DNA from 4 places in the Cetobacterium somerae genome. Region 2 is predicted to be linked to each of the others. Evidence: riboswitches for the same ligand, from Rfam matches in the RefSeq annotation. Region 2 holds a riboswitch; each other region holds the start of a gene.

Region 1 (7,818 bases), on a different replicon from region 2:
CAATATTAAATCTATTATCACAAATAATTTTTAGAAAAAATGCTTTTTCAAATGTAATTAAACTTCTCTCATTATTCAAATCTAGAGAATATATATATGTTTTTTTATATTTTTTGTGAGCATCCTCCTCATTTAAACCAACTTTAGAAACTTCAATATCTCCAAAAAGTGTCCAAGGAATAAATGAATAATCTATCTTTTTCATAATATATGGGAAAAGAATATTTCTTACAACAATTTCTCCTTGGTAACCAGCCACATGTGAAAATTTGAAAGAAGAGGCTATATCACCAATTGCAAATATATTTTTTTCAGATGTTCTCATAAATTCATCTACAGAAATTCCTTTTGCATCATACTTAATTTTAGTGTTATCTAAATTAAGATTCTGTATATTTGGAGTTCTACCAGCAGAGATAAATATTTTTTCACTTAAAAAATCACCATTATTAGTTTTTATTAGAATATTATTATCTATATTTTCAATTTCCATAGATGTGCAATTTAATATTAAATTTATTCCTGCTTCTTTTAATTTATTAAGATAAAAATCTCTCACTTCAGCTTCCATCATAGGTAGAAAAATATCGGATTTTTCAAGAATAGTTACATCTATATTTAATTTTTTAAGAGGAAAAGCTAGCTCTAAAGAGATTACTCCTGCGCCAATTAAAGTAATACTTTTATAATCACCTTTTTCATAAAAGAAGTTATGATTTGCTAAGTACTCAACTTTATCTAATCCTTTTATATTAGGAATAAAAGGTGAACTTCCTGTAGAAATAACAATATATTTTCCAACGTACTGTTGTCCATTAACTAAAATAGTATTTTTATCAATAAAAGCTCCTTCACCTTTTATAAAATCTATATTTTTGAAGTTAGAAATATGAGGAAGTTCACTATTGCCAATAGCATGAACATTTTTAAGAGCCATTTCTAGAGCTTCTGTCAAAGTTGAAGCAGTTTTAGATGCTGAGATAAAACTTTTAGATGGAACACATCCACCCCAAGTACATTCTCCACCTAAATGATCTTTTTCAATTAAAAGAACCTTTTTTCCAGCAGAAGCAAGACCAATTGAAGTTGTAAGTCCACCTGCTCCGCCCCCAATTACGATTGTATCATACATATTAACCTCCTCTATTGTTTTAATATAGTATATACTACGAATGTCATATAATTGCAATATTATCTATAAGTTATTTATATATTTTATAAAGTGTGTTATACTATAAGTCTAAGAAAATATTATGGAGGAGAATTTTATGAACGATATATTAATTAAAATTTCAGAAAAATATATAAAAAATTTAAAAAATCAAAGTCCAGAGGATAAAGAGAGCAATATAATATATGGAAAAATACTAAATATTTTAGAAAAAGATCCAACTCTTAATTTATTTGGACTTTTAACAGAGTTAAATAAAGGAAAAACATTTTATGAAAAAAATAAGGTTAGAAATAGAAGAGATAGACTTACAAATTTAGATATTTTAATTAAAAATGCTAATACAATTGTGGATAATCTTTTGGAAGAAGATGATGAAAGTTTAAGAAAAATAGAAAGAAGCTTAAATAGATCTGATATTTATAGAGATAGAATGGTTATGAATATACTTTTAGCAGAGTTTCCATCACCGCAATTTCATGATGTTTATTACACAATAAAAAATGATCAGTGTAAGAAGTTTTTATTAGAAGTTATAGATGAGATAAGAAAAAATAAATAAAAAAAAATCCTTATACGAAATTTGTATAGGGATTTTTTTATTTATTCGTATGTCGCTCTCATAGTAAATTCTCCTGTATATTGACCAGGAGTCTGATCTCTTCTAGGTTGAGCAGTTGCAGCAATACTTAATACTATTTCCCCATTATTAGTTAGAGTAATCATGTTGTTTGTGTGGTTTAAAAAATTACCAGGTGAGTTTGGTGCAGTACAGTTAAAAGTTATATTAAACGAATCACTATTATTACTATTATGAAGTGGCACAGTGAAGCTAGCTCCATCAGAAGATAAGTTTTCGAAAGAAATCTTTACATTTGCATTTTCTTCTCCTTTTACAGTAAAGCTCGAATAAGCATGGCTAGTTGCAGTAGGTAAAATATTACCAAAGTCCAAAGGCCCATTTGATTGAACTGTTAAAGGTTTAATAATAGTTGCAGTTATATTCATTGAACTTTCTACAGCTGAGTTTTCTAAAGATGAATAACTTAAAGATGATATTAATAATAGATTTGAAATTAAAATTTTTTTCATATTCCCTCCCATAAAAATAAAAAAATCCAGTTACACTAAAAAAGTGTAACTGGCTGTCATTTTAAAGACCCTATAGCTTTGCGTCATAAAGTTTCCCTTATTTTGCCACAGTTATTATATTGTACATAAAAATAATATAATAAAATCAATAAAAAGTCAATATTTCTATTATTAATATTAAAAAATAAAAAAAAGCAAGGAAAAATATTTTTTAATGGTAAATATTGATAAATAATAGCGAAAATATATAAAGCTATAAAAGGAGGAGAGCATTATGATTATTGCATTTATAGGTGGAATTATTTTAGGTTTTTTATTTTTTTATAGTTTAAATTTTGGTATTGACGAAAGTAAAAAATTTAAAAATCCTTCATTATTTATTTTTGTGACTTCAATATTAAGAATTTTTCTTCTTTTAGCAGGATTTTATTATTTAGCTCAAAATAGTGGTCACAGATTTTTTGCTGCATTAATCGGAGCAATTTTATCAAGAATTTATATAGTTTATTTTTATAAAAATAAGAAAAAATAATATCAATAAAATATATATAAAAATAAATTAGTATTCTTTTTTTATAAAATGGTTGAAAAAAAAACATGTTAGTGATAATATACCTCTGTAATGGTTCTAAAGATTAAAAGGGAATTAAGTGAAAAACTTAAACGGTCCCGCCACTGTAAAGAGGACGAAAGTATAGAAACCACTGAATATTTTTATTTGGGAAGGGATACGAGTAGGATGAATCTAAGTCAGGAGACCTGCCATTATAAAATCTGCGAGGACGGAGAAGAGGAGACTCTTTTTCCAAATTAAATTATATTTGGGAGGATATTTTTATGAAAAAATTATTATTATCATTATTTTGTTTATCTACTGCTTTATTATTAGCTCATGGAGAAGAAGCTTTTGAAGATGCTGAGTTTTATACTGGTGGGAAAAGTGCAGTTGTCATGACACACTTTGGAACAACTCATTCAGACACTAGAGCTAAAACTATTGATGCAATTAACCAAAAAGCTATAAAAGCTTTTGATGGAAAAGCAGATGTATTTGAAGCATATACATCTAGAATTGTTACTAAGAGAGTGGCAGCAAATGAGGGAATAAAAAAATATAGTCCAAGCGAAGTTTTAGCATCTCTAAAAAAACAAGGATATAAGAATGTAATTATTCAACCAACAAATGTAATTGATGGTGTAGAAATGGAATCAATAAAAAAAGAAGCTCAATTTCATACAAAAGATTTTAATAATTTAAGAGTTGGAGATGCTTTATTAAGTGATCCTCATCATTATAAAGATACAATTAATGCTGTTATGAAGACAGTAGGACCTTTAAATAAAAAAGAAGCTGTAGTTTTAGTAGGACACGGAACATATAATTCAGCAACATCAGCTTATGCAATGTTTGATTATATGGCTAAAGATATGGAGAAACCAATTTATGTTGGAACTGTTGAAGGATATCCAACTTTTGAAACTGTAGTAAAACAACTTAAAAAGGATAAGAAAAAAGAGATTGTTTTGATGCCAATGATGTTTGTTGCGGGAGACCATGCTAAAAATGATATCGCAGGAGAATGGAAAGAAAATTTAGAAAAGGCAGGATTTAAAGTTAAGGTTAAACTTATTCCTCTTGGTGAAATTCCTGAAATTCAAGATATGTTTGTTGGAAATGCAAAGTTTCTTGAAAAACATAAAAGTATAGATATCATAGATAAAAAAGCAGGATACGCAAAAAGTAAAGATTTATAAAAAATGAGCTCCATCTCTATGATTTTGAGATGGAGCTTTTTTATTTATTAAAAACTCTTCTAAAAAATCTTATAAATTCTGAAAAAACTATTATTGATAAACTAAAAGATATAATTTTTAAATATTCTATATAATTTAAATAATTTAAAGAGAAAAAACTTCTTAAAAATATAGATATAAAAATTTGAATAATGATAGTACTTATAACAATTATATTAAGAACTTTATTATTAAAAAAACTTTTTAGTATAGAGTTTTTTCCAATACTTTTGCAATTATAAACATTAAATATAACTAAAAATATAAAAAGGTTAAAAATATATGTAGGTGTCATTTCTTTATTGATATGAAAAACCCTTATAAAAAAAATCATAGATAAAACCATAAATGTAGAATTTATAAAGATATTAATCCATAGATCAGTGGTCACAATACTTTTGCTTTTATCTCTTGGGAATTCAGTCATGATATATTTTCTAGTTTTTTCAAAACTTAGTGAGATTGCAAGAGGACCATCCATCATAATATTAATCCATAGAATTTGAATAGGCTTTAAAGGTGTACCCCAATCCAAAAGTTCAAACATTAAAATAAGAAATAAAGCGGAAACATTTACTATTTGTTGAAATTGAATAAATTTTTGAAAATTTTCGTAAAGACCTCTTCCGGACTCGATAGCTTTAACTATAGTAGCAAAAGAATCATTAAGAAGAATTATATCAGCAGTTTCTTTAGAAACTTCAGTTCCCGTTATTCCCATAGCAATACCCACTTCTGCCCTTTTAAGTGAAGGAGCATCATTTATTCCATCTCCAGTAACAGCAACAGATTTACCCATTTCCATAAGAGTATTAACTATTCTAAGTTTAGTTAAAGGGTTACTTCTTCCAATAACAGAAATATGTTGCAATTTCCCTCTTAGTTCGTAGTCATTCATAGAATCTATATCTTTTGCCTCAAGAATAAGTGAATCAGATTTGATTAAACCCAACTCATTAGCTATTGTAGTAGCAGTTAAGGTGTTGTCACCTGTAAGAATTTTAACATCAATACCGGCTCTTTGACATGTGGTAATAGCATCAAAAACCTCTTTTCTAATAGGATCTGAAATTGAAGCAAAACCGTCGTAGATACAATCTTTCATAAGATCATTTTCAAAATCTCTCCATTTTTCTTCTTTTGATAAGTTTTTATGAGCAAAGGCAATAATTCTTCTTCCAATTCGTTGTTCAGCTTGAATTGCTTGAAGTTGATTTTGTTTTTCAAATTCAGAGATTTTGCAAACTTCAAATATTTTTTCAGGAGCTCCTTTAATAAAAAATATGTAATTATTTAAAGTTGAGGTTGATATAATACTACCCATACTTTTTTTTGTAGAGTTAAATGGGTATTGAAAAAGAAGTTTTTCCTCTTTTATTATAAATTTTTCTTTTAAATTTGAGTAATAATTTAGAAGAGCAATTTCAGTAGGATTTCCTATAAATTTTTTAGTTGAATTTTTATCTTGGGAGAAGGCTGAGCTATTATTAAAGAAAATATTTTTTACTAACATATCTTCATTTAAGTTTTCAATTTTAATGACACTCATTTTATTTTCAGTCAATGTTCCTGTTTTATCAGAACAAATAACATCAATAGCCCCAATAGATTCACAAACAGCTAATTTTTTAACTAAGGCATTTTCTTTAGAAAGACGGATTGCTCCTAGAGCTAAAGTTGCAGCAATCATAGTAGGGAGCCCTTCTGGAATAGTAGAAACAATAAGTACAATGCAGATAGTTATAGCTTGTGCAATATTTGGTAAATTTAATTGGCTATCAATATAGTAGTTAAATATTTTAAGACAAAAGACAATAATAGCGATTCCAATTCCGGCAATAGCAATTTTTTTGCCCAAATTTCCTAATTCTTTTTGCAATGGAGTCAGAATGTTATATTCGATTTGCACAGATGTAGATATTTTTCCAATTTCAGTATTATCTCCAATAGCAGTTACTAGAATTTTAGCATGACCTGAAACTACAAAGGTTCCGGAATAAACCATATTAAGTCTTTCACCAAGAGAATAATTATCTCCTTGTAGAGGTTCTTGAATTTTTCTAGAAGCTTGACTTTCTCCTGTCAATAGAGACTCGTCAATTTCTAAGTCATTATTTTCAATTATTCTTCCATCAGCAGGAATTTTATCTCCTGTAGATATAAAAATAATATCTCCTGGAAAAATATCTTCGATAGGGATTTCATAAATTATATTTTCTCTCATAACTTTAATATTTCTTTTATCTCCAATTTCTTTTAAAGCAAGAAAGGCGTCTTGGGATCTTTTCTCCATGAAAACAGTTACTAAAGTTGCTAAAAGAACTGAAAAGGTTATTCCAATAGTTTGTCCCCAATCTGGAGTCTGATGTTGTTCAATAGACATTATATTTATTATGATTGTCAAAAAAATAGCTATTATTAAAACTTTAACCATAGGTTCTGAAATAGCTACTAAAACCCTTGAAAGAAAAGTTTTTTCAGGAGCCTTAGTTAATAAATTTTTAGCTCCACGATGAATCCAATTTTTAACTTTATAAGATGTTAATCCAGTTTCGCTACTATCAAAAATTTTATAGATTTCTTTTAAATTTTTTTTATAAAACTTATTATCATTTAAGCTATCCATAAATTTACCTTCCTTTCATAAATGCTAATCTTTTTAGTTTTTACAAGTTTTTTTTTAATTTCTTTTTAATTTAAGAAGAAATTTGACAATTGATATGTAGAATAAATATAATAATAAAAAACTCTTAGAGGTGATAAAGTGAAAAATATTAAAAAAATATATTTAGCTGGTGGATGTTTTTGGGGAGTAGAAGCTTATATGAAAAGAATTGATGGTGTAATTGATGCTAATTCAGGATATGCAAATGGAATAACAGAAAATCCAACATATGAAGATGTTATATATAACGGGACAGGACATGCTGAAACTGTTGAAGTAATATATAATTCTGAGAAAATAAATTTGGAAACACTTTTAAAGTACTATTTTAGAATTATAGATCCAACTAGTTTAAATAAGCAAGGAAATGATAAAGGGACTCAATATAGAACAGGAATTTATTATACAGATTTAGAAGACAAGGAGATTATTGAGAAAGAGATTATATTACTTCAAAAAAATTATCCTAAAAAAATTATGGTAGAAGTGATGCCTTTAATTAGATTTGATTTGGCAGAAGATTACCATCAAGATTATTTAAAGAAAAATCCGAATGGTTATTGTCATATAGATTTATCAAAAGCCGATAACATGATAATTGATGAAAATAAATATACTAAATTATCAGATAATGAATTAAAATCTAAATTAACAGAAAAACAATATAAAGTAACACAATTAGGAGATACAGAAAGAGCTTTTAATAACGAATATTGGGATTTTTTTGAGCCAGGAATTTATGTTGATATTACAACGGGAGAACCGCTTTTTTCATCTAAAGATAAATTTAATTCTCAATGTGGATGGCCAAGTTTTTCAAAACCAATTGCACCAGAGGTAGTAAATTATCATAGAGATAGCAGTTTTAATATGGAAAGAGTTGAAGTAGTGAGTAGAGTTGGAAAAGCTCATTTAGGACATGTATTTGACGATGGACCGAGAGAATTTGGAGGATTAAGATATTGCATAAATAGTGCTGCTATCGAATTTATTCCATTGAAAAATATGGAAGAAAAAGGATATGGTTATTTAAAAAGTATTATAGAGAAAAAATAGTTTTATAATAAAATCTATAAAATAGATCCATCATTTTAGA
Region 2 (7,818 bases):
TTTCTAAAAATCTATAGCTTTTATGTACCATGAAAAGCTCACCTCTTGGTTTTAATAATCTTTTAGCATTTGCTATAAACTCTTTCAAGTTAAGCTTTATTTCATGTCTTGCTATACTTTTTATATCTTTATCATTAATTTCTTTTCCATCTAAAACCATATATGGTGGATTTGAAATTATATAATCATATGTATTTCCTTCTTGGATATTTTTTATATCCATATTAACAACTTCTATTCTATCCTCTAATCCATTTCTTTTAACATTTCTAATTGCTAAATCTGCAATTTCTTTTTGAATCTCTACCGCTTTTATTTTAGATATTTTATCTTTAGCACATAACAATACTGGAATTATACCATTTCCTGTTCCAATTTCTAATATTTTAGAATTTTTCTTTCCATTGAAAAAATTAGCTAATAAAACCGCATCAGTTCCAAATCTAAATCCTTCTTTTTTTTGAATTAAAGTGTATCCTTCACAAATATTAGCTATATCTTCATTTTCAAAAATCATTTTCTTTTATTACTCCTTTTCTAAAACCTTATGCTGTAGCTCTTCTGTTGATAAAACATTCTGTAATTTCTTTGCTTCTTTTTTATTAAATTTTATCTCATCAATAAGAACCTTCATAATTCCTTTTCCTTCAACATCTACATATAAAAATCCATTTAACGGACTTATACTCGTTACTTTTCCCTCTCCTTTTTGAGTTTTAACAAGCTGATTTACAGCAGGATAAACTCTTAAAGCCTCTTCATATTGCTTATATTCATAATTTATACAGCAAAGTAACCTTCCACATACACCTGATATTTTAGTAGGATTTATTACTAACCCTTGGTCTCTAGCCATTTTTATTGATACTGAATCAAATTTATTTATAAATGTTCTACAACATAATTCTTTTCCACACACACCAATATTTCCAAGTATTCTTGCTTCATCTCTAACACCAATCTGTCTTAACTCTATTCTTAGTTTAAATATATTTGCAAGATCTTTTACTAAATCTCTAAAGTCAATTCTTCCCTCTGCTGTGAAATAAAATATTAACTTTGTTTTATCAAATGTATATTCTGTTTCTATTAATTTCATAGGTAATTTATGATGAGTAATTCTTTCTTTACAAACTTTAAACGCTTCTCTAGCTTCTTGACGAAGAACTTCATACTTTTGAATCTCTTCTTCACTAGCTTTTTTTATTACAGGTTTAAGTGGTAATACCAGCACTCTTTCAGGAAGTTGCATTGGTCCACCATAAACAACCCCTATTTCCTTACCTCTAATAGTATCTACTATTACTTTATCTCCTTTTTTATACTCTACTTCATCTACAATTTCAAAGCTGTATCTTTTTTTTGTTGTTTCAAACATTACTCCTAATATATTATATAACTTATTAGGATCTGATACTACTTCTTCTTGAGTCTCTTCTTTTATATTCTCATTCTCTTTTATTGCTTTTTCATCTATATTTTTATCTATATCTAAATTTCCTTGTGTCATCTGTCCTCCCGCGAAAATCTTAACATTCTATAATATAAAGTATATCATATTTTTTATCTTTTAAGAATTTATTTTATATAATTTAATTGTTCTCTAACGACCTCTTCTAAATAATCTAAGGACTGAAAATTTAACTCTAAATTTATATATTTTAAATTGGGTAATTCATTTAATAGTGATTTTAAATTCCCTCTATAAATCTTATGTGGATCAAGATTTTTCATGTGTTCCCACTCAATTTTAAATTTTCCATTTCTATCTTCACTTGACCATTCTTTTATTTCGTTAGAAAAATCTCTTTCAAAATAATTTTTAAATTCTATTCCATTTATATGAACACCATATATAAATTTATTTAGTTCTTTTAATTCTTTTATTTTATTCAAAATATATCGATCTGCTTCTTTAAAACTCTTTATATTTTTTTCTGTGCATATTATATGAGAGAAATCTAATAAAAACCCTTTTTTTTCATACTTTACTCTTTCAAAAAAATATTTTGTTAATTCGTAGTCTTTTAAAGTTAATCCTGGCCATGGTAAATTTTCAAAAAGTAGTAAAGGTCCATCTCCTTTAAAAACTTCATTCACAATTTTCAAAGTTTCATCTAATACCTCTATAGATGTATAATCAAAGTTACATGTAAATATATCTTTAGGTCTTACGTGTGAAACATGAAAAACTAAATACTTTGCTTTAATTTTTTTAGCATCTTCAAATTGTTTTTTAAAAGTTTCTAACAAAATCTCTTTATTAAAAGAACGATAATAATTTAATATCCCTTCATCATCATAAAAATCTTCTTTTACCTTTTCCATATCCTCTCTCCAAAATTCTAACCAAGTAGGATAATATAATAGATGTACTCCTTTTACAGGATACTTTCCATAACTTTCCAAAGGTAAATGATCCCCGATTATTGTTTCTATACCTGTTATACCTTCGTTTTTTAATTTTTTATATACTTTTAAAAATTTTTCTTCCTCTCCATTTTTAGGAATAAAACTAAAACTTATCATTTGAAAGCACTTCCTTCATCTGTTTTAAAGATTTTAAAACTCTTGTTGATGGTCTATTAATCCCTTCGTCTATAAAATATACTTTTCCAGTTTTTACAGCATCAATCTCTTGCCATTCTGGTCTAGTCTTTATGTCCTCTACAACCTCTTTTCTATCCTCACCTACAAATATAAATTCAGGATTTTCTTCAATAATAGATTCTAAAGTTGGTGAAATCCATCCCTCTTGATTTTCAAATATATTTTTTCCACCGGCATTTTTTATAACATCATTCAAAAATGTTTTTCCTCCTGTTGTATATATAGGATTATTTAAAATTTCAAAATATACTCGCTTTTGCTTTTTATTTTGTAATCTTAATTTTTCTAACTCTTGAACATAACTATCTTTTAAATTATCACTCTTTTTTTTCTCATTTAAAAGATTTCCAATTTCATCTATAGAATTTTTAACTTCTTCTAATGAATTTGGGGTTTTCATTACATAAACTGGAATTCCAACCTCATCAAAAATATTTAAACTCTCTTTTCCTTTAGAGAGATTATGTTGGGATGTTATAACTAAATCCGGCATCAATTCCATTATTTTTTCTTCATTTAATCTATCTGTATTTAAAATTCCTTTGCCTTCTAATTCTTTAGATATTTTTTCAGAATATATATCTACTCCAGCTAAAATATTAACTAATCCCATATCTACTATTATCTCTGTATTTGATGGAACTGTTGAAATTATTCTTTCTACTTTTTCAGGAATTTCAACTTTACGACCAATTCCATCTACTAATATTCTTGAATATCCTATTGAAAATACAACTATATTTAACATAAATATCTTTTTTAACACTCGCCCACCTCTTCTATAAAAATATATTTCAATTATAACACATATGTAAAAAATGCTCTTCTCATATCTTGAAAAGAGCATTTTTTATTAAAAACTATATTTAAATCCAATATAATAATTTCTTTCTGGTGCAGGGTAATATGTCTTTCCAAATGTAGGGTCTTGCTCACTTGGTTTTTTATATCCTACATAATCATAATATTTTTCATTAAATAGATTATTAATTCCTGCATTTATAACTAATCCATCTTTGAAATCATATATAAAAGTTAATCCACTCAATATATAACTATCTGTTTTTTCTCTTTCATTAGCTTCATCATCGTTATCATAAGCTTTTCCATAATACTCCCAAGAATTATTGAAGCTTAGTTTTTCATTAAATTTATAATTAAAATTTAGAACTCCCTTTATATTTGGAACACCTGGAATATCTTTTCTCTCTTTAAACTCTGTTTTCATATAAGTTATTGATTCTGATATTGTCAATTTATCAAAATAATGCTCCATAGAAAACTCTATACCTTTTCTCTTACTTGTTCCATCTAAATTTCTATTTTTATTAACCTCATCGTTTTTATTTACTCCATAGAAAATTTCATTTTCTGTTTCTATATAAAATACTGATGTTGAAATATACGTGTTACCTACAAAATCCTTTGCTCCAATTTCATAAGTTTCTGTTTTTTGAGTATTAAACTCTCCATCCCAAACATTTATTTCATCTGTATTAGGTGCTCTAAATCCTTTTGTATAACTTATATACGTAGACCCTGAATCTGAATATAAATAACTTCCTGTTAATTCTATAGCGTCCTCTTTAAACTTTTTCTCTGAAAAATTTTTATTTTTTCCTTTATATTCAATATTTTGTCTTCTATATCCTTGAGTAAATCTAAAATTGTCAATTGTATAACTATTTACTATAAATCCACCTAAAGAATTTTTTTCTGCTTTAGAATCTCCATACGAAGAGTAACTCTTTGTTTCACCAGCATAAACATCTCCACCAAATACAATATAATTCTCATTTAAATATGAGTATCTTAATTGGGGTTTTAAATATTTTATCTCTGTTTTATAATTACTTCCGTTTGAAGAGTAATTCTCATGAGCATATCTTCCTAACAATTTAAATTCTAAATCGGAGTTTATATTATACAAATAGTCTCCCATAAAATTATTCTTCTCGGTTTTCCCATCAACCCTCCATCTTTTTGAATTCGACTGCGTTCTATCATCACTAACTTCACTTCCAAATAACCATCCAGGAGCTTTAAATTCATTTTTAGAATAATTATATTTAAATTTTAACTCTCCATCATTAAGTTTATATCTACTTCTAAATCCAAAACTTTCTAAATTATCTTTAGAATAATCTCTATAACCATCTTTTTCTCTTTTTAAATAATCTACTTCAACTAAAAGCTTTTCTCCTATTTTAGTTCCATATGTAATTTGTTGTTTTTTTAATCCATAAGATCCTATCTCACTATTTAAACTTCCATAATTTTTTTTATTTTCAGGTGCTTTTGTTACTATATTTATTGTCCCTCCAACTGCTCCATCTCCGTATAAAACTGAGCCTCCAGAAGGTATTACTTCAATTCTTTCAATATTATCTACTGGAATGTTACTTGTCTGATACCCTGATAAATCAATTGAGTTAATTGGTGCTCCATCAACTAATACTATAACATTTGATTTTGCTGTAGGCCCTTGACCTCTTATATCAAAAGCTGCATCAGCTCCACCCATCTCTTTTACAATAACACTTGATACTAATTTTAAAGCTTCTGCTACTGTTTTTGCTCCCCTTTGTGTTATCTCTTCTCCTGTCAATACAGTTATATTTTTTGGTATATCTGCTATTGTTGTCTCTGTATTTTCACTTGTTATAACACTTTCTTCTAACTTCACAACTTTGTCTTGTCCCGTTGCTAAACTAGATACAAGAATTAATCCTGCAATATAAAATCTTTTTTTCATTTAATTTAATCCTCCCATTCTGTCACTCGCAGTTTATTTTTATGGCAGGTATCCTGACTCAACTTCCTCCTCCAATAGTCCTTCCCAGTTTCCCAGTGGCTTATCTATTTTTGTCCATTTTACAGTGGCGTGACCGTTTAAGCTTTTCACTTAATTCCCTTTTAATTTATAAAAACCATAACATCTTATTATACTATAATCACTTCATTTTTAAAAGTTTTAAACAATAAGCGAACAAAATATATTTTAAATTAACCTTGATTTATTTATATTTTTTAAGTACAATTTAGATAAAATTTTTTAAGGAGAGTTTATGAAAAATATTATCCCAGGTTATTTTTATATTTTTGACACTCCATTTGGCTTACTTAAAATTGAAGAATTAAATAATGAAATTGTTAAAATTGACCTTAACAAACCTACTTCAAACAGAACTTTTAAACTTACAAAACTTTTAGAAGAGTCCTTTAAAGAGATTGATGAATTTCTAAAAGGCAAGAGAAAAAAATTTACATTTAAAATAAATCCTATTGGAACAGAGTTTCAAAAATCTGTTTGGAAAGCATTACTTAATATTCCTTATGGAGAAGTTAAAACTTATAAGGATATTGCAATTGCTATTGGCAATCCCAAGGCATGTAGAGCTGTTGGATTAGCAAACAATAAAAATCCCATTCCTATAGTTATTCCTTGCCATAGAGTAATTGGTTCTAATGGTAAACTTACTGGATATGCCTATGGATTATCTATAAAATCCCATTTACTTAATTTAGAAAAAGGTGCAAAATAACTTTGCACCTTTTTTTAAGCTTCAACTACATTTTTAAAAACTACTTTCTCCACTATGTAAACTGTTATTAAATTACTGAAAAATCCTGGTAATAACTCATACATATAACTATCTAATCCTAAAACTTTCCACATTAAAAATACAAACATTCCAACTAAAATTCCTGATAAAACACTTTTACTATTTACATTTTTAAAATAAAGTACTGATATTATTGCTGGTCCAAATATTGTCCCAAAACCTCCCCAGGCATAAGCTACCAATGATAGTACTTTAGCATTTTGATTTAATGCAAATACTAAGGCTAGTAAAGCTATTACAACAACACACAATCTTCCAACCCACATAATCTCTTTATCAGAAACATCTTTTTTCATATATTTATAAAAATCTTCTGTTAAAGTAGTTGATGAAACTAATAATTGCGAATCTATCGTTGACATTATTGCTGATAATATTGCAGCTAATAAAATTCCTGCTACCCAAGGATTAAACAACTCTTTTATCATATAGATAAATATTTTTTCTGCATCTCCTCCTAACTCTGCAACATTTTTAAAAAGTGGTATTCCTAAAAGTCCAATTGCTATTGCTCCAATTAAAGAGATAATTACCCATATCATAGCTATTCTTCTAGATTTTTTTAATTCTTTTACATCACTTATACTCATAAATCTAACTAAAATATGAGGTTGTCCAAAATATCCTAGACCCCAAGCTAAAGAAGATAATATTCCTAATATTCCTATACTTTCTCCATTTTGTTTAAATATATCTAATGAAATACCTTTTAATTCAATTCCTTGTCTAACTGTCTCAATATCTCCAATTTTATAATATGCTGCTAATGGAACAGCTATTATAGCTAAAAACATCAACCCACCTTGAAAAAAATCTGTCCAACAAGAAGCTAAATACCCTCCCATAAACGTATACACAACTATTGTTACTGCACCTATTACTACGGCAACTTTATAATCTATTCCAAGTATTGATTCAAATAATTTTCCTGCTGCAACCAAACCAGATGATGAATAAATTGTAAAGAAAAATAGTGTTCCTAAAGCTAGAACCTTTCTTATTGTTCCTTTATCATCTTTTAATTTCTTTTCTAAAAATGTTGGTAAAGTTAAGGTGTCTTCTATTTCAGTTTCAACTCTAAGTTTTGGTGCTATAAATTTCCAATTTAAATATGTTCCCGCTGTTAAACCTATTACAACCCAAATTTGTCCAAATCCTGAAAGATATACTGCTCCTGGTAATCCCATTAATAACCATCCACTCATATCACTAGCTTGTGCTGATAGCGCAGTTACCCAACTCCCTACTCCTCTTCCACCTATTAAATAGTCCTCAGAACTGGAGGTTTTTCCATAAAAATAAACTCCTACTCCTATTAAAAATAATAAATATGCTCCAAATGTAATAAACGTTTCTACTCCTATCATTTTATACTCCTCCCAAATTTTTAATAAAAATAAAAGAGGGTCACTCAAGTACAGTTTTGTACCTAAGTGACCCTCAACAAAAGAATCCTATTAAAAAATAATCTTTTATTAAAAGTTATTTCCCCTTAGATACAGATCCAAAATCGTAACACAAAATGGATCTGTATCTAAACATAAACTAATGCTTAAAACACAAATCCCTATCTAGGGGGGAT
Region 3 (7,818 bases), on a different replicon from region 2:
AAAAGAATATGAATTGGAAATAGAATATAAATATCCTGACAAAATCGAGACACAGGTTCTGAAGATAGAAATGCCTAATTTCAATTCGGATATATATTTAGATTTTGATTATAAAAATCCAATTTTGAAAAAACAAGAGTATGGAAAAAAATATTTGATAGTTAAAAAAATACAATTAAATGATTATAATTTGGAAATAACAAAAAGTGAAAATAAATTAGATGGATTAAGATTGATTTTAAAGCCAGAAGGAGTAATAGAGGGAGATAATCAAGATACGAACTATTATAGAAATACTATTAAAGTTGTCCCTTTGATAGAAAAATATCCAGGGATTTTTCTTGAGGAGTTAGATTATGGTAATATATTTAAAAATTCAAAGGAAATTTTCATAGGATTAGAGCTACCAAAAGATTTAAATTATAATAAGACTTACAAAATTTCAGGAGATATTTTGAGTATAGCTTATAAAAATAAAAAAAATACGTTGATAGATAAAATAGTTATTTTAAGTGGTGAAAAGAAGATTTTTAAAATCATAGGAATAACTAAAAATTATAATAGTCAGGATAAAATACAGATAGGTGATTCAGAAAAAAATAATAAATATTATGAAGTCGAATCTTCAAATAGCATAAATAAAAACTATAAAAACTTGAAAATAAAACTTAATAATATTGAAGAGGTTATAGATAATTTAGGAAATTCTAGAGTAATATTGATTGAAAATATGAAAATTAAAGTTGAGAATGGAAAAGTTTTTGTTTCCATTGATGAGTTGGAAAAATTTGAACAAGGTCAAGAAATAACATATGATATATTAAATAAAAATAATGAAATAATAGATAAAATAAATTTAAAATTTTATATGGAGAATTAAAGCTGGACATGTTAGAATAGGAAATAATAATAAAGAAGAGGTGAAAAAATGAAGAAGCTACTATTATTTTTAATTGCAACTATGTTATTTGTAGGATGTTTTGGAAAAAAAGAGGATATAAGTTCTCAAATTATAGGGAATACATATATTCTTCAAGGTGTTCTTCCAGAAAGTGAAATTGATATTAATTTTGAGAAAGATAAGGTTTCTGGAACTTCAAGTGTTAACAGATATTTTGCAAACTATACATTGGAAGGAAATAAAATTTCGATTCAAGAGCCTGGATCTACTAGAATGATGGGACCTGAAAATTTAATGATACAAGAGCAAGAGTATTTAAAAAATCTTAAAGATTCAAAAGAGATTGAGGTAACAAAAGATGGAATTATACTACTTACAAATTCAGGAGTAAAATTAAATTTTGTTAAAAAATAATAGATTTCTTTTGAAAATATTACTTTTGTTCGTTTTAATTATATTCACAGGATGTTCATCAGCTAGGATTAGTGAAAGAGAAAGAAATGAAAGAACTGCTAAAATAACCGCTTTTTATAAAAGTTGGAAAGGGACTAGATATAGGCTAGGAGGTACAACTAAAAGCGGGGTGGATTGTTCAGCCTTAATGCAGCATCTTTATAAAGAAAAGTTTTCAAAAAAATTGCCAAGAACAACTAAAAATATGGCCCAAGAGGGAGAGAAAATAAAAAAAACTAATTATTGGGAGGTTGGCGATTTAGTATTTTTTAAAATTGGATGGAGAAAAACCCATCATGTTGGAGTTTATTTAGGTAATAATAAATTTATGCATGCCTCAACATCAAAGGGTGTTGTAATTTCTGAGATGGATAGTTATTGGAACAATCATTTTTGGCAAGTTAGAAAAGTATTATAATTAGAGAAGAAGTAGATGTTCTACTTCTTTTTTTTATAATATAAAAAAGAAGTCAAAATAAAAAAATATATTCAAATAATAAATGTTGTATTCAAATAATTGACAAAATAAATTTAAAGTATTATATTATAAAAGTATTTTAAATGCCAAAAGGCTTAATAAAGGAAGATGGGTGAGAATCCCACGCAGCCCCAAGCTACTGTATTGTGGACGAAACTGATAGAACCACTGGATTATAAAATCTGGGAAGGATTAGGAGTAGGATGAAACTGAGTCAGGAGACTTATTTAAAATTTAGTTTTTTATTTTTCATGGGGGAAAAATAAGAAATAAGAGTATATTTTATGACATGATTTTTTGTAATTAAATAAAAACTCCTAATTTCTAATAAAAGCTAAAGTTTAAGAAGTCTTTGGTTTTTTATTAGATTTTTTTATTTTAAAAGAGTAATTGGAGGGAAATATGAACAAAAAATTATTATTACTATCTTTACTTATTGTATCTGGTATAGCAAAAGGTGGAGAAAACAAAAGCTTTGTAAAATTAGAAGATACAGTTATTACAACTCAAAACTTTGAAACAACAGTTAGAGATACTCCCACAAATATTTCTATTATAACAGCAGAGGAAATTGAAAAAAGCGGTTCAACAAATTTAGTTCAAGTTTTAAGAGACGTGCCTGGGTTATTTGCTAGAGAATATGCGGGTGGTGAAATAAGATTTGATTTAAGAGGACAAAACCCAATGTACGCTAATAAAAATATTATTGTTACAATAGATGGTGTTCCTATAAATAGAACAGGTTTAGGAAGTTCTGATAGCTATAATCTTTCTCAAATTCCTGTTGAAAGAATTGAAAGAATTGAAGTTATTCCAAGTGGTGGAGCAGTTTTATATGGTGATGGTTCTGTTGGAGGTATCATTAATATTACTACAAAAACAGTTGAGGATAGACAAAACTACGGTTCTATAAATTTTAATGCTGGAAGTCACGGGTTATTTTCAGAAAATATAACCTATGGAACTAAAATTGGTAATAATTTTCTAAATGAGATTTCATTTAGTAAGTATAATTCTCACGGATCAGGAAGAAAATTATCTGATGGAACTAAAGAAAAAGTTGATAAATACTCTTTTGACTATACAGGAAAATATCTTTTAGATAATGGTGATATAGAGTTTAAATATAGTCATGCAAAATCTGAGACTCACTTAGGAGGAACAATACCTCAATATATATTTGATGAAAATATTAAATATGCATCAAAATTTTCAAAAAGTAAATATGAATTAAATGATTTTTACTTAAAATATAGAGCAGAAGTTTCAGATAGTTTAGAATCTGTAACTTATATTAATTATTTACATAACGATTATTCTCCTTATTCAGGAGGTTTTTATAACAGTAATAGATATAAAGAAAGAAAAGAATATGTTAAATCTCAATTAAAATATAAATATTTAGAAAATAATTATCTTATTTTTGGAGCAGACTACTCACATCATAGAGAAAAGGATTCTATGGCAAATTTAAAAACTTATAAAGATGGAAGAGAAGCTAAAAAAGAAGCTTACGGAATCTTTTTAATGAATAAGATAGAATACAATAAATTTCAATTTATTCAAGGAATAAGAAAAGAATATACTGATTATGATTATTATTTACAAAAGTTAAAGGATGTTAATGACCCTTCTAAATATTATGACATGGAAAGTAAAAAGTTTAATAATACAGGATTAGAATTTGCAATAAACTATTTATATTCAGATACAGGATCGACATATATAAATTATACACGAGGATTTAGAACCCCAAGTGCCACTGAAATGGGAAGCTATGAGCCTATTTTACAAGGAGTTTATGAATACAATAGAAAATCACAAACAAGTGATAATATAGAAATAGGTATAAAAGATTTTGTTGGAAACACTTATCTTTCAGCATCTGTATATTATAATAAAATTGACAATTATATGTATTCTAAAATCCCTACAAATATTGAAGATTGGGATAAGAGTATAACTGGAAATTTAGGTAAAGTTGATAAATATGGTACGGATATAGTTGCAGAGCATTACATAGGAAATCTTACTCTTAGAACAGGAATTTCATATATTCACCATGAATTAAAAGATGGACCTACAAAAGGTGAACCGATTCCAAGCGTTCCTAATTGGAAGGTTACTGCAGGAACAACTTATAACTTTACGCCTAAATTCTCGGCTAGTGTAGATGCTCTTTACCATGGTTCTTATACTGTTTTGGATGCACTAAAATATAAGGTTGGAACATTACCAGAGAGTGGAGATGAAAGTTCACTTGAAAAATATGATGAGAAAGTAGACTCATATATAACAGTAGATTTATCTACTAGTTATCAATTTGAAAATGGGCTTACTTTAACTGCTAGAGTAGACAATTTGTTTGATAAAAAATATGATAGATACGTTGGAGCTTGGGGAGATTTTTCTGGAGATTCTACATATGTAGTTCAACAGCACTTACCTGCTCCTGGAAGGACTTTTACTGTAGGAGCTCTATATAAATTTTAAAAGGAAGAAAATATGAAAATATTAAGAGAAATATTGGAAGATGCAAAAAATAAAATAGTGCAGTTGAATGGGGAAAGGTTATGTAATCAAACTTCTAATTCATGTGGTTGCTGTAATTGGGATTATTCATTAATATCTTTAGATGAAAAGAAAGAGATAATAGAGTTTTTAAAGAAAAATAATGAGATAAGAGAAAAAATATTAAAAAATAAATTAGAGGAAAATATTTGCTATTTTCACGATAAAGAACTAGGAAAATGTTTGATATATAAATTAAGGCCGATATGTTGTAGATATATATCATATAAAATCTATGAAAAAGATGATTGTTTTAAAACTTGCTCTCCTTTAGAACCTTGTAAAAAGGGTTGTTCAACAGTTATAAGAATAGAAAAAAAAGATGTTAGAATAGAAAAATATCCTTTAAAAAGTTATCAGCTAAATGATGAAAGATATTATTTTATAGATGATAAGGTGATAGAAGAGTATAAGAAATATAAAAATAAACAAAATGTTAAGTTAAACAGTGTGATAGAAGAGATAAAAAAGTGATTGCTATCGCAATCACTTTTTTGATAATCTGTAGTTAAAAATAGCTGCTCCAATAATTATTAATCCACCAATCAGACTTAAAGTATCTGGAATTTCTTTCCAAAAAATAAAACCGATTATAGCTGAAAATATAATACTTAAGTACTGGTATATAGAAACTTCACTAGCTAAAGCATATTTATAAGCGTATGCTAAACCGATTTGTCCAACAGTTGCGAAAATACCAGTTAAAATAAGATAAAATAATTGAACCCCACTAGGAATAACGAACCCTTGGATTAACATAGGTGGAATCATTCCAACCATAGAAAAAGCTGAAAACCATAAAACTAAAGTTGATGGTTCTTCCATAGTTCTAAGATATCTAACTAAAGTATAGGCACCACCAGCAAAAATAGCTGACAAGAATCCTGCTAGAGCTGGAAGCATTTCAAAACTAAATTTAGGTTTGATAACAAGAAGAGCTCCAAATAATACAACGATTAAAATTGGGATTTGATGCCTTTCAAGTTTTTCTTTTAGAAATAATGTAGCAAAAATAGTTACAAAGAATGGTGAAAGTTTATTTAATAAAGCTGAATCAGCTAAATAAAGTTTGTTTATACAATAAAAATATAAAACTGCACCAGTTAACCCGATAACACATCTGTAAACCATAAATAATCTACTTTTATTACTACTTCCCCAAATATTTATATTTTGTCCTCTCATTGTAAAAAGTAACATAACTACACCAATAAGATTTCTAAAAAAAAGTTTTTCAAAAGTCGAGATATCGCTACCAATAAATTTAACTGTAGCTCCCATTAGTGCCATCCCTAAAGCAGAGATACACATCCAAATTGTACCTTTTAATCTATCATTCATATATAACCTCCTAAAGTAAAAATATTATAACATGAAAAAATGTTAAATTCTACTTAATAAGTATAAAAAAAAGAGCCGATAGGCTCTTTTTGAATTATTCAACAGTTACTGATTTTGCTAGATTTCTAGGTTTATCTACATCGATACCTTTATCTACTGATGTGAAGTATGATAAAAGTTGTAATGGAATAATAGCTAATAAAACAGAGAAAACATCTTCAATATCTTCTACGCCGATAAACTCATCAGAAACATTAATAGCTTCTTCACAAGATTTTCTTGCAATAGTTATAATATGTGCACCTCTAGCTTTAAGCTCTTTTATATTTGATATTGTTTTTTCTAAAAGATTTGACTGCATTCCAATAACTACAACGGGTGTTCCCGGTTCTATTAAAGCTATTGAACCGTGCTTTAACTCTCCAGCAGGAAAGGCTTCAGTATGAATATATGTAATCTCTTTCATTTTTAATGATCCTTCTAGAGCTGTAGCAAAATCCACACCTCTTCCAATATAAAAACCATTATGCTTATCTTTCATGAAGTTTGCAACACTTTTGATAATTTCGGTATTATCTAAAGTAGTTTTGATTTTTTCTGGAATACTATATAAAGAAGATATTAACTTTTCTGCTTTTTCTTTAGCTAATCTTCCTTTTTTCTCAGCTAAATATATAGCTAATAATTGAAAAATAGTCACTTGTGTTGTATAAGCTTTAGTAGAAGCAACTGCAATTTCAGGGCCAGCCATAGTATAAATTGTATTATGAGCTTCTCTTGAAATAGTTGAACCAACAACGTTAGTAATAGCTAATGTTTTTGCACCTCTAGATTTTGCTTCTTTTAAAGCAGCAAGTGTATCTAAGGTTTCACCAGATTGGCTTACAAAAATAGCTAAGGTGTTTTCGTTAACAAAAGGATTCATATATCTATATTCAGATGCAATTTCAACTAAAGAGTTAATTCTAGAAATTTCTCTTAAAGCATATTGGCCTTGTAATCCAGCATGATACGCAGTTCCACAAGCAACAATATGAATCATATCAAATTTATTGATTTCATCATCAGATAAAACATCAGAGAAGTCAATGATTCCATTGTGAACTCTTCTATTCAAAGTTTCTTCGATAGATTTTGGCTGTTCGAAAATTTCTTTAATCATAAAATGAGGGAAACCACCTTTAGTAGCCTGTTCGTAGTCCCATTCAATGACTTTAATTTCTCTTCTTACAGAATTTAAAGTTTTGTCAAAGATTTCAATAGAGTCAGCAGTTAATCTAGCGATATCTCCATCTTCTAAAAAATACACATTCTTAGTATATTTTAGAAGTGCAGGGACATCAGATGCGATAATGTTTTCATTTTTTCCAACTCCGATTACAAGTGGACTATCCTTTCTTGCACAGATAATTTCATCTGGAAAATCTTTATGAAGAATTCCAAGAGCATAACTTCCTCTAAGTTGTTTTATAGCTTCTGTAACAGCATTAAAAAGGTTTCCTTTATAAAGAGAATGAATAAGATGCGCAACTACTTCAGTATCTGTATCAGAATTGAATCTATAACCTTTCTCAATAAGTTCATTTTTTAATATTGAATAGTTTTCAATAATTCCATTATGAACTACTGCAATAGACATATCTTCACTAAAGTGAGGATGAGAATTTCTATCAGATGGCTCACCATGAGTAGCCCATCTTGTATGACCGATTCCAATATGAGAGTCTAAATCCATTCCCTCTAGGTGAGTTTCTAAATTTTTTAGTTTACCTTTTTTCTTTTCAACTATAATTTTAGAATCCTTTATAATTGCGATACCAGCTGAGTCGTATCCTCTGTACTCAAGTTTTTCTAACCCTTGTAAAACAACACTTTTAGCATCTCCTTTTCCTATGTAACCAACAATTCCACACATAAAAAATCCTCCTTAAAATATTTAATTTTCAATGTTCTTTATATTTAAGAAGAATCACTACTTACTTTCCTTTGTCCTAAAAGTCACCCTTTAGATTTGTAGAAGGTCTAAGGTTGTAGTCACCTCTGGAATACCCGCCGAATGTTCGATGATTCCAGT
Region 4 (7,818 bases), 510 kb from region 2:
ACAAGCTGTAGCAGCAGAGGGTGGAAGAAAAATTAGAGAGGTTAGCAATATTGTTGATACATTAAAAGCTCTTATTCCTTCAAACCCAGTTGAAGCGATGGTTAAGTTAAACATCGTTGGTTTAGTTATATTCTCAGCAGTTGTTGGAGTAGCGGCAAAGAGAATGTCAAAGAAATATATGGATACTGTAAAGCCATTCTTTGATTTAATAAATGCTTCTCAAAAAATTATAGTATCAATGGCAATGAGTATTATTAGATGGATGCCTTTAGCAGTAGTACCATTATTAGCAAACACAATTGCACAAAAAGGTATTGGAGCAATAGCAGAAGTAGGAAAATTCATAGCAGTTTTATACTTAGCAACAGCAGTTATGTTTGTAATACAGATGATAGCAGTATCATTCTTTGGATTAAATCCATTTACATATGTAAAGAAAAGTATCTCTTTAATGATTTTAGCATTTACATCTAGATCAAGTGTTGGATGTTTACCAGTAACAATTTCAACATTAACTAATAAACTAGGTGTTAGCGAATCAACAGCAAGTTTTGTTGCAAGTTTTGGTACAACAGCAGGAATGCAAGGTTGTGCAGGAATATTCCCAGCATTAACAATTGTATTTGTTACAAATATGAGTGGACATCCAATTGATGCAACATTAATAGTAATGTCTATAATTGTTGTGGCAATTAGTTCATTAGGAATTGCAGGAATTCCAGGAACAGCAACAATGGCAGCTTCAGTTGCTTTATCAGGAACTGGATTAGCAGCTATGTTCCCTCTAATTAACCCAATCTTAGCAATCGATCCTATTATCGATATGCCAAGAACAATGTTAAACGTAATTGGATCAGTTACAAATGCATTAATGGTTGATAAGAGTTTAGGAAACTTAAATCATGAAGTTTATCAAAATCCAGAAGCAGGAAATGAAGCAAACTCTTCTGAAATTGAGTAATAATAAAAAAAGCCACCTTGAAGGTGGCTTTTACTTTATCTAATTCCATGATATAACCTATAGAATTTACCTTCTAATTTTAAAAGTTCTTTAAATGAACCAGATTCAACAATATTATCATCTCCTAAGACATAGATTTTATCAAAATCTTCAAGGATACTAAGTCTATGAGTTATTGCAATAACAATTCTATCACTATACTCCTCTTTTATATTTTTTAAAATAGATTTTTCATTGATAATATCTAAGGCATTAGTTGCTTCATCTAAAAGAATCAAATCAGGGTTTTTTAAGAATAATCTAGCCATAGCAATTTTTTGTCTTTGCCCAGAGCTTACATGTACTCCACCTTCACCAATTATAGTATTTTCCTCCTGAGGAAATTTGTCAAAAATTTCATAAACATATGATTTTTCAATTGCAAAGTTTAATTCCTCTTCAGTACAATTTTCTTTTACAAGAGTAATATTATCAATTAAACTTCCATTTATAATATAATCACTTTGGTCTACGATTCCAAGTCGTTCTAAATATGTTTTAAAAGTTATTTTATTTAATGGAATATTATTAATTAAAATCTCTCCATTTGTAGGAAGTAAAGCTCTTTTTAAAAGAGAAGCAGTAGTACTTTTACCAATTCCACTTTCTCCAACTAGAGCTATTTTTTCTCCTTTTTCTATTTTTAAATTAAAATTTTGTAAAATAGATTTCTCATCATAAGAAAAGCCTATATTTTTAAATTCAATTGAAGTGATAGGTTCTGTTAGTGGTATATCTCCATCCATTCTACTGTCAAGATTTATAATTTCAGTAAATCTATTAACTCCGGAGATTCCTTTTTGATAGATATCAACAAGTCCAACCATTCTCATAATTCTAAGTCTAAAACGATCAACTAGAAGTAAAAAAGATAAGATAATTCCCATTGTAACACCATCTTTTATATATAAATAACCTCCAGCAAGAATAATTATAAGTTGAGTTATATTGGAGTAAAAAGTTACTCCTGAAACAATTAAACTTGATGGAATCATATTCTTCTTTTCACTTTCTAAAAGAGTATCATTTTTTTCAAGAAATCTTTTTTGAGCATAATCTTCTAAATAGTTATCTTTTAAAAAAGAGATAGTTCTCAAAATATCATGAAGATTAGCAGATAATAAACCTGAATTTTTTCGAACACTTCTATGACCAGCTTTCATTTTTTTATTTTCCTTATAAACAAATATCAATGTTAGTGGTAAAGGAAATAAAGTAATTAGTGAAAGTTTTAAATCAAAATCTATCATTATAAAGATAGAAGCAATAATAGTTATAACTGAAAATATAAAATCTTCTAATCCTCTATGACAAAGAGTAGAAACACTATCTAAATCATTAATAACTCTAGAAATTAAATCACCACTTTGATTTTTTTTAAAAAACTCACTAGGTTGGTTTAAAAGTTTTTTTAATAGGTCATTTCTCATACTTTGTTTTATTTTACTTCCCATTAATTTTCCATTTGCTTGAGAATTAACAGCAAAAAATAGACGTAAAATATAAAGAATAATTAATACAATTGAAAATTTTAGTAGTAAATCAATATTTTTAGAAGGAAGAGCATCATCTATTAAATTTTTAATTAAAAGTGGTGAGTAAACATCAATAGCAGTCATAGCTAATCTCACACCTAAAAATAGAAGAAGGAGTTTATTTTCCTTTTTTAAATAGTAAATAAGAGTTCCAAAAGATGTTTTTTTCATAAAAATTTCTCCTTAATATACATTTATTTCTAAATTAATAGTAACTTTTTTTATGACTAAAAGTCAATAGTTCTAGATATAAATAATATAAATAATAGATGATAATGTTATAAATTTTAGATAATTTGATTGAAATTTGTACTATAAAGTGTTAATATTAGTTAGATAAAAAATGTAATGGTTCAATTTGATTAAAAGGGAATTGGGTGAAAATCTCAAACGGTCCCGCCACTGTATAGAGGATGAAAACAGTAATACCACTGAGGATATAAACCTTGGGAAGGGCTGTGAGTAGGATGAATCTAAGTCAGGAGACCTGCCATTATTTAGAATTCTGCGAGGACAGAGAAGGTAAAGATTTTTACACTTCTCTTTTAGTATTTTCAAAAGGGAGGTTTTTTTTATTGGTGAGAAATTTTAATTTAAAATAAAAATAAAGAAAAATAATACAGGGAGATTAATGATGAACTTTTACAAAACTATGGAAAAGGGCGCGATTGTAGCAGCACATTTTGGAACGACACATGAAGACACGAGAGAAAAAACAATAGATATAATAAATAAAAAATTAAAAAATGAGTTTGATAAATTAGATTTTTTTCAGGTTTATACATCAAGAATTATAAATAGAATACTTTCAAAAAGAGGTATTGAAAATTTAAATACCACTCAAATTTTAGAAAAACTAGTAGAGCAAGGATATCAACATGTAATTATTCAACCAACATATATAATAAATGGAACTGAAATGGAAGCTTTAAAAAGAGAAGTGGATATGTTTTCTGATAAATTTGAAGATATAAGAGTTGGAACTCCATTATTAACAGAAGTAGATGATTATTTTAAGTTAATTGAAGTAATAGAAAAAGAAGTTGGAGTTTTAAAAGAGGATGAAGGAGTTGTGATGATAGGGCATGGTACAGAGCATCCTGCATTGTCAGCTTATCCAATGTTAGCTTATGTTACAAAAGACTTAGAAAAACCTATATACATTGGAACAGTAGAAGGATATCCAGGGCTAGATAATGTAGTAAGAGAGTTAAAAAGAGATAATAAAAGAAAAGTAACTCTAATGCCACTTATGTTTGTAGCTGGAGACCATGCTAAAAATGATATAGCTGAAGATTGGAAAGAAGCATTAGAAGAGAATGGTTTTGAAGTAGAGGTAAATTTAAAAGGATTAGGTGAAATTGAATCTATTCAGAATATTTTTATAGAAAGAGCTAAAAAACTAGAAAATTCTCAACCAGAGGATATATTAGTGAAAAAAGCTGAGTATGCTAAAGGAAGAAAAGCTTCTCATTAATTGGAAGAGTTTAACTCTTCCGCTTTTTATTAAAAGGAGAAATTATGAAAAAAATATTGTTACTATTTTTACTGATAACTACTTTAAATTTTTCTAAAGAGAATGTAAGAGCAGTTTCAACATCACAGTTTACAACAGAAATGTTATTAGCTATAGGTGCAGAAAATCAAATTTTAGGAACAGCTTATTTAGATGATGAAATACTACCTGAATTGAGAGAAAAGTATAATAAAATACCAGTTTTATCAAAGGGAGCTCCAACTAAAGAGCAATTTTATTCTTTAAATCCTAATTTTCTAACAGGATGGAAATCAATAGCAACACCTAAAAACTTAGGTACAGTAGAAGAACTAAAAGAAAATGGAATAGAAGTAGTTTTTACAAAATCTCAAGATAGCTCTAAAATTGAAGATATATATAGTGATATATTAATGTTTGGAGATATTTTTAATCTAAAAGATAATGCTAAAAATGTTGTAAAAAATATGAAAGAGGATATTAATAAAGTTAAAGAGAAAAATAAAAATAAAAATAATATAAAAGTTTTTGCATATGATAGTCAAGAATCAGCTCCCTTTGTAGTTGGAGGTAATGGAATTGGAAATACTATGATTGAAATAGCAGGTGGAGAAAATATTTTTAAAGATACAAATTTCTCTTTTGGTATTGGAACATGGGAAAAAGTATTAGATGAAAATCCAGAAGCTATTATAGTTATAGACTATGGAAGCGTAAGTTATGAAAATAAAATAAAGTATTTAAAAAACAATTCTCCAATATCTCAGTTAGAGGCTGTAAAAAAAAATAAATTTATAAGAATTCCATTGAGTTATATATCTCCGGGAATAAAGGTAAGTAAAGGTATTGAAATAATTTCAAATGGATTAAGAGAGGAAAAAAAGTGAAAGTAAAAGATAGAAATATAATTATAATATCTCTTATTTTAATTATAGTTTTAGGAACGATAGCAGTTACAATAGGTAGTGTTTCTTTATCGTCAATCCATGTTTGGAAAATATTGGTAAATAAACTATCTAATAAAGATATTTTTTCTATTGAATGGAAGAAATCAACAGAAATGATTGTTTGGAATTTAAGGGTTCCTAGAGTTATTTTGGCTTTATTAGGAGGAGCAGGTCTATCTTTAGTTGGAATTTTAATGCAGGCATTAACTAAAAACTCGTTAGCTAGTCCATATATTTTAGGTATATCTTCAGGGGCTAGTACAGGTGCAGTTATCTCAATAGTATTAGGAAGTCTTTTAGGAATTTCATTTTCTCCAGGTGTTGGTGCTTTTGTTTTTGGAACTTTTACAGCTTTTCTAGTTTTTTACTTAGCTGGGAATGGAGGGTATTCAAGTACAAAACTTGTTTTAATTGGTGTAGCGGTATCCTCTTTATTTTCAGGAGTTACAACATTTTTAGTAACAACTGCTAAAAATGAATCTCAATTAAGAGGAGCTATGTTTTGGATTTCTGGTAGTTTAGCTGGAGCTAGATGGGAAGGATTAATGACATTATTTTTAGTTTTACTAATATCAATAATCCTAGTTATATTTAAATATAGAGAGTTAAATATTTTAATTGCAGGAGATGAGTTAGCTGAAACTTTAGGTGTAGATATAAAAAAATTAAGATTTTTTATCGTGATTATATCTACTTTTTTAACTGGATTTATAGTTTCTGCAACAGGAGTAATTGGTTTTGTAGGATTAGTAATTCCTCATATATGCAGAGGATTAGTTGGAAGCAATCATAAAAGATTGATTCCTTGCGCAATACTTTTAGGTGCTTTATTTTTATTAGGAACAGATACTTTAACAAGGATGATATTTAAAACGCAAGAGATTCCAATAGGAGTTGTAACATCTATGTTAGGTGCTCCATTTTTTATGAGTATGTTAAGAAAAAATAGTTATAATTTTGGAGGATAATTGTGATAAAAATAGATGATTTAGATTTTAAAATAGAAACAAGAGATATTTTAAAAAATATAAAATTGAATATAGAAGAAAAGAAATTCATTGGAATAATTGGTGAAAATGGTTGTGGTAAGAGTACACTTTTAAAAAATATTTATAGAAACTATACTCCTAAAAAGAATAGTATTTATATAGATGGAATAGAATTAAATGATTATTCTGTAAAAGAGTTATCTAAAAAAATCTCTGTTCTAAGTCAAAATCAAAAAATTATTTTTGATTTTACAGTTAAAGAAATAGTTGAAATGGGAAAGTACAATAAAAGCTCTTTATTTTCAAAAAAAAATTACGAACAAGATATTGATGAAGCTTTAGAAAAAGTTGGAATGAAACATTTAAAAGATTCTAGTTTCTTAACACTTTCTGGAGGGGAGATGCAGAGAGTTTTAATAGCTAGATCTATAGCACAAGAGAGTCAAGTGCTATTATTAGATGAACCAACAAATCACTTAGATGTAAGATATCAATACCAGATTATGGATTTAGTAAAAAGTCTTGATAAAACTGTAGTTGCAGTAATTCACGATATAAATATAGCAAGTCGTTATTGTGATTATATTTTTGCCATAAAAAATGGTGAAATAAAATACGAAGGGACACCAGAAGAGGTAATTGTATCAGAAAAAATAAAGGAGATATTCCAAATAGAGGTAGAAGTGATAAAACATCCTTTAAATAACAAACCAATAGTCATTTTTTTATAGATTTTTTATGAAAAAAACTAGTTATATTCAGAAAAAATACAAAAAAAATAAAAGCTAGACTAAAAAGATAAAAATATGGTAAAATTTATAAAAATTTATAAAAATACTAAAAATAAAGAAAAGAATGGTGGGTTATGAAAAAAGGGAAAAAATTGGTCATAGGTATTTTAGTCTTTTTAGTAACATCAATTTTTTATAGAGAGTTTACATTAAAAAATAACGAGGCTAAAAATAAAGAAATAACTGAAAATAAAGAGTTAGTAAAAAATGAGCAAATTATTAAAACAGAAACAGTAGCGATAGAAAAAACTGAGATTGTTGAGAATAGTATAGAGAAAGAAATCACTTTTAATAAAGAAGATTCAACTGAAGTTGTAGATGAAAAGTTAGCACAAACTACAATAGAAGAATCCACATTAGAAGATTTAGAATTAGAAAACAAAATTGCTAAAGAATGGGATGATCAAGAGGGACAAGAGTTAGCAGATCTTGATAGCACAATTGACTTAGAAGAAAAAATTGTATTAGAAAATATGGAATATGTAATTAAAAAAGGAGATACTATTTCAGATTTATCTAAAGAATATAAAATAAAAACTGATTATATCTATGCAAATAATATTGATAAAAACTTAAGAGTTCTTCAAATAGGGAAGAAAATAAATATTCCAACAGAGCCTGGAATATTCTACTCAATCAAAAAGGGAGATACTTTTGAAGGGTTGTCAAAGAGATTTGAAGTGGATGTTAAAACAATAAAAGAAGATAATGAAATTGATAGACTTTTAGTTGGAGCCAAAATCTTTTTAAGAGAACCTAAAGTTTCAAGATATTTAAGTAGTTTTAAACAAGAATATGTTAAGAAAACAAATTTAGGTACTTTTTCAAATCCTTTAGTAGCTATGAGTTTAACAAGTAGCTTTGGTTCAAGAAAACATCCAGTACTAAAAAAAGTTTTAAATCATGCAGGTGTAGATTTAAGAGCTAAAACTGGTACAAGGGTTGTTTCTGCAAAAGAGGGTGTTGTTACTTTTGCTGGAAGAGCCAGTGGATATGGAAAACTTATTATAATAAAGCATTCAGATGGTTATGAAACGAGATATGCTCACCTTAGTCAAATA

What was found. Region 2 has a riboswitch for cobalamin ahead of MKD34_RS02330 (TonB-dependent receptor). Riboswitches for the same ligand answer to the same signal wherever they lie in the genome.
Region 1: linked by a shared signal. The riboswitch ahead of MKD34_RS13800 (sirohydrochlorin cobaltochelatase) and the one ahead of MKD34_RS02330 (TonB-dependent receptor) in region 2 are both predicted to bind cobalamin.
Region 3: linked by a shared signal. The riboswitch ahead of MKD34_RS11535 (TonB-dependent receptor) and the one ahead of MKD34_RS02330 (TonB-dependent receptor) in region 2 are both predicted to bind cobalamin.
Region 4: linked by a shared signal. The riboswitch ahead of MKD34_RS00075 (sirohydrochlorin cobaltochelatase) and the one ahead of MKD34_RS02330 (TonB-dependent receptor) in region 2 are both predicted to bind cobalamin.

Annotation. Positions count from the first base shown of each region.
Region 1 is NZ_CP092522.1:117,430-125,247, reverse strand. Features, by position in the region: gene MKD34_RS13820 (dihydrolipoyl dehydrogenase family protein) at 1-1,132, opposite strand, end outside; gene MKD34_RS13815 (hypothetical protein) at 1,269-1,733, shown strand; gene MKD34_RS13810 (hypothetical protein) at 1,775-2,263, opposite strand; cyclic di-GMP riboswitch class I at 2,305-2,380, opposite strand; gene MKD34_RS13805 (ATP synthase subunit I) at 2,538-2,795, shown strand; cobalamin riboswitch at 2,870-3,044, shown strand; gene MKD34_RS13800 (sirohydrochlorin cobaltochelatase) at 3,101-4,018, shown strand; gene MKD34_RS13795 (calcium-translocating P-type ATPase, PMCA-type) at 4,059-6,683, opposite strand; partial or broken gene msrAB (bifunctional peptide-methionine (S)-S-oxide reductase MsrA/peptide-methionine (R)-S-oxide reductase MsrB) at 6,801-7,778, shown strand.
Region 2 is NZ_CP092519.1:520,895-528,712, reverse strand. Features, by position in the region: gene MKD34_RS02350 (tRNA1(Val) (adenine(37)-N6)-methyltransferase) at 1-517, opposite strand, end outside; gene MKD34_RS02345 (PSP1 domain-containing protein) at 527-1,510, opposite strand; gene MKD34_RS02340 (apurinic/apyrimidinic endonuclease family protein) at 1,579-2,529, opposite strand; gene MKD34_RS02335 (ABC transporter substrate-binding protein) at 2,516-3,376, opposite strand; gene MKD34_RS02330 (TonB-dependent receptor) at 3,464-5,365, opposite strand; cobalamin riboswitch at 5,392-5,560, opposite strand; gene MKD34_RS02325 (methylated-DNA--[protein]-cysteine S-methyltransferase) at 5,679-6,155, shown strand; gene putP (sodium/proline symporter PutP) at 6,170-7,603, opposite strand.
Region 3 is NZ_CP092520.1:534,349-542,166, reverse strand. Features, by position in the region: gene MKD34_RS11550 (hypothetical protein) at 1-880, shown strand, start outside; gene MKD34_RS11545 (META domain-containing protein) at 929-1,315, shown strand; gene MKD34_RS11540 (C40 family peptidase) at 1,302-1,772, shown strand; cobalamin riboswitch at 1,897-2,077, shown strand; gene MKD34_RS11535 (TonB-dependent receptor) at 2,235-4,325, shown strand; gene MKD34_RS11530 (YkgJ family cysteine cluster protein) at 4,338-4,877, shown strand; gene MKD34_RS11525 (DMT family transporter) at 4,890-5,744, opposite strand; gene glmS (glutamine--fructose-6-phosphate transaminase (isomerizing)) at 5,839-7,659, opposite strand.
Region 4 is NZ_CP092519.1:14,130-21,947, forward strand. Features, by position in the region: gene MKD34_RS00065 (cation:dicarboxylate symporter family transporter) at 1-961, shown strand, start outside; gene MKD34_RS00070 (ABC transporter ATP-binding protein) at 997-2,706, opposite strand; cobalamin riboswitch at 2,868-3,044, shown strand; gene MKD34_RS00075 (sirohydrochlorin cobaltochelatase) at 3,170-4,012, shown strand; gene MKD34_RS00080 (ABC transporter substrate-binding protein) at 4,057-4,917, shown strand; gene MKD34_RS00085 (FecCD family ABC transporter permease) at 4,914-5,945, shown strand; gene MKD34_RS00090 (ABC transporter ATP-binding protein) at 5,948-6,697, shown strand; gene MKD34_RS00095 (M23 family metallopeptidase) at 6,832-7,818, shown strand, end outside.